DNA from 2 places in the Kribbella sp. NPDC049227 genome. Region 1 is predicted to be linked to the other one. Evidence: riboswitches for the same ligand, from Rfam matches in the RefSeq annotation. Region 1 holds a riboswitch; the other holds the start of a gene.
What was found. A riboswitch is a leader RNA that binds a small molecule or an ion and turns the genes downstream of it on or off. The one in region 1 is predicted to bind cobalamin.
Positions count from the first base shown of each region.

Region 2: linked by a shared signal. The riboswitch ahead of ACGFH6_RS43040 (ribonucleoside-diphosphate reductase subunit alpha) and the one ahead of ACGFH6_RS16145 (putative cobaltochelatase) in region 1 are both predicted to bind cobalamin.

Region 1 is NZ_JBICST010000003.1:829,785-835,277, reverse strand. Features, by position in the region: gene ACGFH6_RS16155 (cobyrinate a,c-diamide synthase) at 1-757, opposite strand, end outside; gene cobO (cob(I)yrinic acid a,c-diamide adenosyltransferase) at 846-1,460, opposite strand; gene ACGFH6_RS16145 (putative cobaltochelatase) at 1,460-3,493, opposite strand; cobalamin riboswitch at 3,561-3,714, opposite strand; gene ACGFH6_RS16140 (AAA family ATPase) at 3,878-5,493, shown strand, end outside.
Region 2 is NZ_JBICST010000012.1:121,179-126,671, forward strand. Features, by position in the region: gene ACGFH6_RS43035 (ribonucleotide-diphosphate reductase subunit beta) at 1-31, opposite strand, end outside; gene ACGFH6_RS43040 (ribonucleoside-diphosphate reductase subunit alpha) at 1-2,805, opposite strand, end outside; cobalamin riboswitch at 2,938-3,094, opposite strand; gene ACGFH6_RS43045 (DinB family protein) at 3,166-3,747, opposite strand; gene ACGFH6_RS43050 (Fic family protein) at 3,807-5,081, opposite strand; gene ACGFH6_RS43055 (hypothetical protein) at 5,225-5,461, shown strand; gene ACGFH6_RS43060 (class I SAM-dependent methyltransferase) at 5,470-5,493, shown strand, end outside.

The DNA.
Region 1 (5,493 bases):
GGCCACCGGCAACCGCCACCACCGGCCGACCTTCACCCGCCTGAGTCACCTCCGCGGTCGGGTCCCACGCCTCGACGTCGAGATCTGGTGCGGCCTGGGCAGCGGCGACGAACGCCTCCAGGTCGACGCCCTGGCGGACCAGTTCGGCGGCAGCCTCAACCGCCGCCGAGGCTTGCTCCCGCTGCTCGTCGGCCGGGACCAGACCGAGGTGACGGCTGGGCACGGTGAGGCGGGTGTCGCGCCGAAGCACACCGAGCACCGGTACGCCGGTCGGCGCCACTCCGGCTCGGACCTCGGCCTCGTGCCGGTCCGAACCGACCTTGTTCAGGATGACGCCGACGATCCGGATCTCGGTGTCGAAGGCAACGAATCCCTGGACGACGGCACCGACGCTACGGCCCGCCGCCGACGCATCGACGACCAGCACGACAGGTGCCTTGAGCAACTTCGAGACGTGGGCGGTGGACGAGAACCCGTCGGTCCCGAGGGCGCCGTCGTACAGCCCCATCACGCCTTCGACAACAGCGAGGTCTGCGCCGGCAGCACCGTGTGCGAACAGCGGGCCGACGCGCTCCTCGCCGGACAGCATCGGATCGAGGTTCCGCCCGGGACGACCAGTGGCGACCGCGTGGAACCCAGGATCGATGTAGTCCGGCCCCACCTTGAACCCGGCGACCGTATGCCCGGCCCGCCGCAGCGCTGCCATTAACCCAACTGCGACCGTGGTCTTCCCGGCCCCCGAAGCCGGCGCCGCCACCACAACCCGCGGAATCACAGCGTCACCCCCACTCCCACACAGGGCTGCCGCTCCGCGCGCGCAGTCAGTTTCGCTGCGCTGGCGGGCGTTACCACTCGATGCCTTTCTGGCCCTTCTGGCCTGTGTCCATCGGGTGCTTGACCTTGGTCATCTCGGTGACCAGGTCGGCCGCGTCCAGCAGGCGCTGGTCCGCGTTGCGTCCGGTGATCACGACGTACTGGTGACCGGGCCGGTTCGTCAGCGTCTGCACGACCTCGTCGACGTCGACCCAGCCCCACTTCATCGGGTACGTGAACTCGTCCAGGACGTACAGGTCGTGTGTCTGCGCGGCGATCCGGCGCTGGATCTCGCGCCAGCCCTCGAGCGCGTCGGCGGCGTGGTCCTCCTCGGTGCCGGCCTTCCGCGACCAGCTCCAGCCCTCGCCCATCTTGTGCCACTCGACCGGCCCGCCCTGACCGGTCGCCGTGTGCAACTCACCGAGCGCCTTGAACGCGCTCTCCTCGCCGACCTTCCACTTCGCGCTCTTGACGAACTGGAACACGCCGATGTTCCAGCCCTGGTTCCAGCCGCGCAGAGCCATCCCGAAGGCGGCTGTCGACTTTCCCTTCATCTCACCGGTGTGCACCATCAGCAGCGGCCGGTTCCGGCGCTGGCGGGTGGTCAGTCCGTCGTCTGGAACGACGGCCGGTTGCCCCTTCGGCATCAGGCCGCCCTCCGGTCCGTCACCGTGCGGATGAGGTTGCCAGCGGCAACTTCACCGAGGTCGAGGTACTCGGCGCCTAGGTCGGCCGCGAGCTCCCCGGCCAGCCCGAGCCGGACGCCGCGACGCGGCTCGCAATCGACGACCACCGTGGCGATCCCGTGCTGGGCGAGCCAGCCGGCCGCCTGACGCGCGCGGGCGAACGCGTTGTCTCCGTGGGTGGCTCGGCCGTCGGTGACGAGCACGAGCAGTGGGCGTCGACGGGGGTCGCGGATCGCGGCGATCCGGAGTACCTCGGCGGCTTGCAGCAGGCCCTCGGCGAGCGGCGTACGTCCGCCCGTCGGCAGCGATTCAAGCCGGCGTACGGCGGTCTCGACGCTGCCGGTGGGCGGCAGGGCGACCGTCGCGGCGGCACCGGCGAACGTGACGAGTCCGACGGTGTCACGGCGCTGGTACGCGTCCAGCAGCAGCGAGACGATCGCGGTCTTCACCTCACCCATCCGCTTCTTCGTCCCCATCGAGCCGGACGCGTCCACGCAGAACAGCACGAGGTTGCCCTCACGCCCTTCTCGAACGGCGAGCCGCACATCGGACGGCCGTACGGCGAGACCCGGGCCGGTACGGCCGCGCGCATGCTGATGCGGAGCCGCGGATCGAATGGTCGCCAGGAGATGTGGGCGGCCTGCCTCACGTCCTGCGCGTGAACGGTCACCCACGACGCGCCCGACCTCGGTGATCGCCCGGGACCGCCGACCGGCGACGCCCGTCCCGGCGGCCTGCACACTGAGCAACCGCGCCTTGTAGGGCTCCGAGCTGCCGACTACCTCACCAGCCGGCGCCGGCCCAGGCCGGCCACTCGCCTCGCCGTCTTCCGGCCCATCCGGGTCGGCTCCGGCCAGGTCTGGGGTGGAGTGGGCAGGGTCCGCGTCGCCCGGGCTGCCGTCGTCCGCGGGATCCGCTCCCCCGCCCGGACCACCTGGACCGTCCGGATCGTCGTCCGGGTCCTCCGGTGGCGGAGTGCTGTTGTTGATCGCCTCTTCCAGCTGGTCCTCGTCAAGACCTGGAGCGTCGAACGGATTGCGGCGACGCCGGTGCGGCAACGCAAGCTTGGCGGCCGCGCGCACATCGTCCACCTCGACCACAGTGCGCCCGGACCAGGCAGCGTGGGCAACCGCCGTACGCGCGGTGACCAGGTCGGCCCGCATCCCGTCGACGTCGAACGACGCGCAGATCTCCGCGATCTGACGCAAGGCGGAGTCGGTGAGAATCACCTCGGTCAGCAGGTCGCGGGCCTTGACGATGCGCTCGGCGAGCTCGCGCTGCGGGCCGTCGTACCGAGCAATGAAGGCATCCGGATCCGCCTCGTACGCGAGCCGCGCGCGCATCACCTCGACCCGAACCGCAGGATCCCGGCTGGCAACGACGTCCACCGTCAGCCCGAACCGGTCCAGCAGCTGCGGCCGCAGCTCACCCTCTTCCGGGTTCATCGTCCCGACCAGCACGAACCGCGCCGGGTGCGTCACCGACACCCCGTCCCGCTCGACCGTCGCGCGTCCCATCGCCGCGGCATCGAGCAGTACGTCGACCAGATGGTCGTGCAGCAGATTGACCTCGTCGACGTACAGCAGACCGCGATGCGCCGCCGCGAGCAGCCCAGGCTCGTACGCCGTGACGCCCTCGGCCAACGCCTTCTCCAGATGCAGCGAACCAAGCACCCGGTCCTCGGTCGCACCCACCGGAAGCTCGACCAGCCGGGCCGGCCGAGTCTGCGCACCGGCCACATGCGGACCGTCCGGACAGGCCGAGTCCGGATGCTCGGGATCGCAGGAGAAGCGGCACCCGGGTACGACGTCCACCGGCGGAAGGATCTCGGTGAGCGCCCGGACCGCGGTCGACTTCGCCGTACCCTTCTCGCCCCGGATCAGCACCCCACCGATCGCCGGCGAGATCGCGGCCAGGATCAGGGCGAGCTGAAGATCGTCCATCCCGACCACGGCGGTGAACGGAAAACCGGAGGAGGGTGACGCAGACCGCACGGCGGGGAGTCCCTTCGTCGAGCGGGTGTCCACGCCCGCTACGGCTGGTACGCCGCACCACGGAGACCGCAGCCCGACGGACGGAGGTGGATGTCCTGGCTTCCGGGATTCATCCCGGTCACAGTGGCGGGACCGCCCCGGACTCCCGGCCGAAGCCGGTCACCGGTGTTCCTCCACAACCGTCCGCCCGATCATGACACACCCCGCCCTGTCCTCAGCGATGAGGTTCACAATCACCTGGCGCGCAGCGTTTCACAGGTACGTGTCGTAGCCGAAGGCGCCGCCGGCACCGCGAAAGTTGCGGTCGAACGCTTGATCACCCCCCGCCCGACCAGTACGTCGAGGTCTCCCGTCAGCGCGCCCGAGGGTGTTCACTGAGTACGCATGGGGGGTCCGCGGCCCGATCGTCGATTCGCCGGACGTGCTGCTGAACAAGAGTTCCTCGGCGATGCACTGTCGCGCGCCATCACCGGCGTACCGCACGCGATCGTCATCCATGGCGAGGCCGGCATCGGCAAGACCCGGTTGGCTCATGAGGTCTGCGGGGACTCGCATCTGAACGTGCTGTGGGGATCGTGTGTGCACTTCGGTGGTGCGTCCGTCCCGTTCGCCCCGATCACCGGCGCCTTACGGGATTGGCTCGGCCGCGCGGATGACGACGAGAAGGCCGAGACCCTCGCCGGCACCGACGGGCTGAACGCCTTGCTGCCCTCGCTGGGAGTCAGCGCGGGCGTCGACACCACCAGACTGCCGATGCTCGTCGACCTCGTGCTCAATCGGATCGCCGTACGGCGTCCGACGGTGGTGGTCGTGGACGATCTGCAATGGGCCGACGTCGCATCGCTGGACGTGCTGTCCTATCTGATCGCCGGGTTCCGGTCGCAGCCGCTCGTACTCCTGGCCACCTGCAGGACGGAGGAACGCGGCGAGGGGCATCCCCTCCACTCCTGGCTGGCCGACATGCGGCGGATGCCGTTCTTCGACGAGATCCGGCTGGATCCGCTGGACCTCGACGCCACCAGCAGCCAGATCGAAGGTCTCCTCGGCCGGGCGCCCGACGTCGAACTCGCGTCCGGCGTACTGGCACGGTCGGACGGCAACCCCTACCTCGTCGAACTGATGGTCACCGGCCTGTCCGGCACCGAGAGCACCTTGCCCCCAACGGTTCCCGCCGTACTCCGCGACGCGTTACTCGCGACCTGGCACGGCCTGTCGGACCAGACCCGCCTGCTCACCAGAATCCTCGCCGTCGGCGGCCGCCCGACCTCCGCCGCCGTACTGACGCAGGTCGCAGCCGGCCACGGCCTGTCCGCGACCGCGATCACCCCCTGCCTGGCCGAGGCCCAGGACCGCGGCGTAGTGCAAACCGAGACCACCGGAACCTCCTGGTTCCGCCACCCACTACTGGCCGAGGTCCTGTACGACGGCCTGCCACCGACGCAGGCGGCCGAGTTCCATGCCGACTATGTCCGCGTTCTGGAATCACAACCCGGTGACGCCGCGGCAGCCGACCTGGCCGTCCACAACGAGAGAGCCGGGAACATCGACGCGACGTACCACTGGTCGCTGATCGCCGCCGACCAGGCGGCGCGGCTGCGGGCGCCGACGGAGGAGGTGATCCAGCTCCGCCGAGCCTGCGCCCTGTGGGCGGCGGTGTCGCCGGCAGTCCGCGGCGGAAGGGACGAGAGGATCGGCTTGCTGCGGCGGACGAGCACGATCTGTCTGCGAGCAAGTCTGCCGGAGGTGGCCGTCACGCTCCTCACGCAGGCCTTGGGCCAAGTGGACAAGGAGCGCGAGCCGCTGCTGGCGTGCGATCTGCTGGTCGCACGGGCCAACGCGCACTGGAACTCGACCTCGCCGGGAATGGCAGATCTGACGGACATCCTCGAAGCGATCGAGCTGACGACGGACTTTCCCGCGAGCGCGGAGCGCGCCGTCGCGTTCGCCGAGCTGTCCGAGAACGAGACGCTGCACGGTCGCCCGGACGATGTGTTGCACGC
Region 2 (5,493 bases), on a different contig from region 1:
CGCCTCGCAGTCCGGGTCGTCGATGGCGCACACGGCGCCGGTGGGCTCGGGAAGCGCAACGGGTACGGCGTTCAGCCGGCCGTCCGTCCCTTGGAGCGTGGACTTCTCCACATGGGTGGCTGACTGGGAACGCAGGTAATAGGTCGTCTTGAGTCCATACCGCCAAGTCGACCTGTAGAGCTCGTCCAGCGCCCGGCCCGACGGCGCGGCCATGTAGAGATTCAGTGACTGCGACTGGTCGATCCACTTCTGCCGCCGCGACGCCGCCTTGACCAGCCACATCGGGTCGATCTCGAAGGCCGTCGCATACAGCTCGCGCAGGTCGGCCGGGATCCGCTCGATCCCCGCCAGGATGCCGTCGTGGTACTTGAGGTCGGACACCATCACCTGATCCCACAGCCCGCGCGCCTTCAGGTCGGCCACGAGGAACGGGTTCGCCACGGTGAACTCACCCGACATGTTCGACTTCACGAACAGGTTGCTGTACGTCGGCTCGATCGACTGGCTCACCCCGCAGATGTTGGAGATCGTCGCGGTCGGCGCGATCGCCATCACGTTCGAGTTGCGCATGCCGTCGCGCAGCACCTTCTGCCGGAGCGCGTCCCAGTCGAGTTGCTTGCTCTGGTCAACGATCAGGTCGCCGTCCCGCGCCGTCCTGAGCAGCTCGAGCGAGTCGATCGGCAGGATGCCCTGGCTCCACAGCGATCCGTCGTACGACGAGTAGCGGCCGCGCTCGGCGGCGAGATCACTGGACGCCTCGATCGCGTGGTAGCTGATCTGCTCCATCGAGCTGTCGGCGAAGGCCACGGCGGCGTCGGAGGAGTAGGGGATCCGCAGCGCGAACAGTGCGTCGGCGAAGCCCATCAGACCGAGGCCGACCGGGCGATGCCGCTGGTTGGCCCGCTCCGACTCCGCGGTGGTGTAGAAGTTCACGTCGATGACGTTGTCGAGCATCCGGACCGCGGTCTTCACCGTCTCGCGGAGCAGGTCGGCGTCCAGCCCGTCCTCGGTCAGGTGCGCGACCAGGTTGACCGAACCGAGGTTGCAGACCGCGGTCTCGTCGACGGTCGTGTTCAGGGTGATCTCGGTGCACAGGTTCGACGAGTGGACGACGCCGTCGTGCTGCTGCGGCGAGCGGAGGTTGCAGGCGTCCTTGAAGGTGATCCACGGATGCCCGGTCTCGAACAGCACGGTCAGCATGCGCCGCCACAGGTCGACCGCCTTGACCCGCTTGAAGACCTTGATCTCGCCCCGGTCGGCCGCCGCCTCGTACTGCGCGTACGCCGCGGCGAACTCAGGCCCGTACAGATCGTGCAGGTCGGGCACCTCGTTGGGAGAGAACAGCGTCCAGTCGCCGCCGGCCTCGACCCGTTGCAGGAACAGGTCCGGCACCCAGTTCGCCGTGTTCATGTCGTGCGTACGCCGGCGCTCGTCGCCGGTGTTCTTCCGCAGGTCGAGGAACTCCTCGATGTCGACGTGCCAGGTCTCGAGATACGCACACACCGCGCCCTTTCTCTTTCCACCCTGATTCACAGCTACCGCGGTGTCGTTGGCGATCTTCAGGAACGGTACGACGCCCTGCGATTCGCCGTTGGTCCCGCGGATCCTGGCGCCGATCCCGCGCACCGGGGTCCAGTCGTTGCCGAGGCCACCGGAGTACTTGGCCAGCATCGCGTTGTTGCGGATGCCGTGGAAGATGCCGGCCAGGTCGTCCTCGACCGTGGTCAGGAAGCAGGACGACAGCTGCGGCCGGGTGGTGCCGGAGTTGAACAGTGTCGGTGTGGACGACATGAACCGGAACGAGCTGAGCAACTCGTAGAACTGCAGCGCCCGTGCCTCGCGGTCGTCCTCGCGCAGCGCCATCCCCATCGCGACCCGCAGGAAGAATGCCTGCGGCAACTCGAACCGGACCTTGTCGATGTGCAGCAGGTAGCGGTCGTAGAGGGTCTGCAGGGCGAGGAAGGTGAAGTCCAGGTCGCGCTCGGGACGGATCGCAGCGGCGAGCCGGTCCAGGTCGAAGCTCGCCAGCTCCGGGTCGAGCTGCCCGGCTTCGATGCCGAGCTGGATGTAGCGAGGGAAGTAGTGGGCGTACGCGTCGGTCATGTCGGCCTGGCTGGCCTGCCGCGGCTCGCCGTGGACGCGTCCGAGCGCCTCGCGACGGATCTGGTCGAGCAGCAGCCGGGATGCGGCGAAGCTGTACTGCGGCTCGGTCTCGACATACGACCTGGCGGCCATCACCAGCGCGAGCTCGACCTCGTGCTGCGCGATGCCGTCGTAGCAGGAGCCGAGGGTCTCGTCGAGGATCAGCTCGGGGTCGACCGCGTCGAGACCCGTGGCCGCCTCCGCGACGATCACGCGCAGGCGGTCGACGTCGAGCGGCGCCGCGCTGCCGTCGGCCGCGCGGACGGTGAGCGCGGGCTTGTCGGTGATGCCGGACGGGTCGGCCGGGGTGCGGGCCTTGGTGCGCTCCTCGCGGTAGAGGACGTACGCACGGGCGACCTGGTGCTCGCCGGCGCGCATCAGCGCCAGCTCGACCTGGTCCTGGATGTCCTCGACCTGCACGCTGCGGCGGGCGTCACCGCGGCTCGTCAGGGCCTCGACGACCCGGCCGGTCAGGTCGGTCACCAGGTCACGGACCCGGTGGGTGGTGCCCGCCTCGGCGCCCTCGACGGCGAGGAACGCCTTGGTCATGGCGACCGAGATCTTGGTCTGGTCGAAACCGGTGTGGCCGCCGTCGCGGCGTACGACGGTCAGCTGGATCGACTGGTCGGCTGTCGCCGCCCGGGATGAGGAAGCAATCGTCACAGGTGTTGTCTCCAAACGAGTTCGGAGGACCGGAGCCACGCGGAGGGGCGCACGACGGGGCCGGCAGCACCGGCCGGGAACACTGCCGCCACGCCCTGCGACCCACCCGCGAGGTCTCGGACCGCGTGCACCGGCGGTGCACGCGCCGGTGGCAGGTATCAGGACTCGCGGAAGGCTTCCGCTCACCGTTGCGGGGCAGCTCCGGACTCGCACCGGATTCCCCTGTTGCCTCGGCGTGGCCCACATCTCGCAGTACCGGCCACTCCGAACCACCAGCAGTAGTGATGCTAAGTGGCGACCCCTAGATCTTGTGGTAGCGCCACGCCGCGTGTCGCACATCTTGTGGTCCTCGCCCGCAACTCACGCAGCGACCGCGTAGAGATCCTGGAGCGTCATGATCTCCGAGCCATGGTGGATCAACTCCCGATTCAGCCGCAGTACGACGTGACCGAACGGCTCGCCCGCGTCCAGTTCGGTCGCCTGGCTCAGGCCGATCGTCATCACCTGCTCCTCGTCGAGAGCGGCGATCGCGTCCTGCCAGGCCTCGACCCAATGTGTCAGCCACGCCACCGCATCCCGCGCGTTCCCGTGCAGGGTGATGTCCGCACGTCCCTGCTGGCTCGTGCCGAACGTCCACTCCCAGCGCTCGAAGAATGTCTCGGTGAGATGGGCGATCAGCCAGGCGATCGTGCGTGGCCCGCGATGGTCCGGCTCGTCGGGCCACTGCGCGACCCACTCGCCGGACCCGAGTGATCGGAACCGTCCGGTGTAGTGCCGGCGCACGACGGTCAGCGCCTCGCTGCTAGGTCGCCAGAAGTACTGGTCGTCGGTCAACTGCGCGAGCCGGCCGGACAGCACCATCCAGCTGAAGCCGAGCTGGCCCCGGACCATGGCCATCGCCGATGGCCGGTGCAGGATGTCCCAGTCGAACGGCTCTGGCATCATCTCTCCCTGTACGATCGAACATATGTTCGAATTCTTGCTCGCTCGGGAGACGAAAGTCAATGTGCGTGGCGTGTTGGTGCTGGCCTCGATGGGACCGGTCTGCTAGGTGGCTCGATCCGGGTGTCCGCGGCCGGGCTGGCGAAGCGGCGTTCGAGCAGGGTGAACGCGTCGATCAGTTCGGGCGCCTCGTAGACGCGGTTGCGTCGGCCGTCGGTGATCTCACGCAGGATGCCGGCCTCGACGAGCCTCGCCAGACCCTGGTTGGTCGCCTGCTGGGAGCGGTCGACAAGCTGCGCCGCCGCCGCGAGCGTGAGCACCGGCGCGGCGGGCAGTGCCTCGATGAGCAGGTCGGCTGCCGAGCCGCCGCGGACGGGCGCGGCTCGCTCGCGCCATGCGGACTTCAGTTCGGCCGCCGTCTGCTCGAAGCGAGCGGCCTCCGCCGTCGCGTGGCTGCAGGCCATCGCGAACATCCGCAGCCACGGATTCGCCGCCGACCGAGCCTTCGCAGTGGTCGAGCGACCGACATGCCGGAACGCCGTCAGTGTTTCGACGTACTGCATCGCGTGGGTGGCGAGCGACAGCGACACCGGCGGCACGGTTCGCGTGATGAGTCCATCGGCCCGCAGGATCAGGTGAATCAGCGCCCGCCCGGTCCGGCCGTTGCCATCGGCAAATGGATGGATGGTCTCGAACTGCGCGTGCGCGATCGCGGTCTTCGCCAGCACCGGCAGCCGGGACTCCCGGACGAAGGTCATCAGATCCGCCAGCAGGTCGGGCACCAGGTGCGCCGGCGGCGGGACGTAGTACGCCTCGGCGGGGGAGCGGCCGCCGATCCAGTTCTGCAGGAAGCGGACCTCGCCGCCGAACTCGGGTGTGGGGGACTGGGCCATCAAGCGCCGGTGCGCCTCGAGCAGGTGGTCGACCTCGAGTTTGTCGCCGGCCTGGACGGACTCGGTCGCCCAGGTCATCGCGTCGACCGCGCCGAGCACCTCCTCGGCGGTGACGTCGCGCTGCCGGTCCCGCAGTACGTCGGCCTTGAGCAGGCGGCGCGCGCCGACCACCAGCCCTTCGATCTGCGACGACCCGACAGCCTCTGCCCTCAGCAGCAGGCGGGCCAGGGCTTCGCTGTTGGTCAGGACGGCGGCCGTCGCGTCCAGGCGGGCCAGATCGCCGGCGGCGTCCTCCAAGGCCGCGAGGACGTCGTCGCTCAGGTCGAACTCGCGCCCGACCAACGGGTCCGGGAAGTACAGCTCGTACGACCCGCCCAACCGCTCGGCCCGGGTGAACCCGTCCGGATGCCCAGGCCACCGATGCAACTCCACCCGTGCCATACCTCTTATTCAAGCTTATTTCACAACCTTGAACAAGGGGATGCTGCGATCAAGCAGGCGCCGTTCACCCGCTCGCCACCAGAACGCGTCACAATCAGTCCTCCGCCCGGCGTCGCAGGGCGACTACCGAAGGGGCCCCGGCGATGACGGAGACCGAGCCGCAGGACGAGCATTCCGGTCTGCTGCACTCTCTCGGCAAACACCTGCCGCACCACCAGCACCATCCGAAGACCGACGACGTGATCGAGTCGGAGGAGGCGGTCGGCTTCGACCTTGACACCGACTCGGCGCTGCCGCACCCGCATCACCCGGCCGGCAATACGTTCGACCGCGCCAAGGATCTGTCCTACGGTCGACTGCCAGACGACCCCGACGCCTGAGGACGCTTATGCAACTGGACGAGCAGACACTG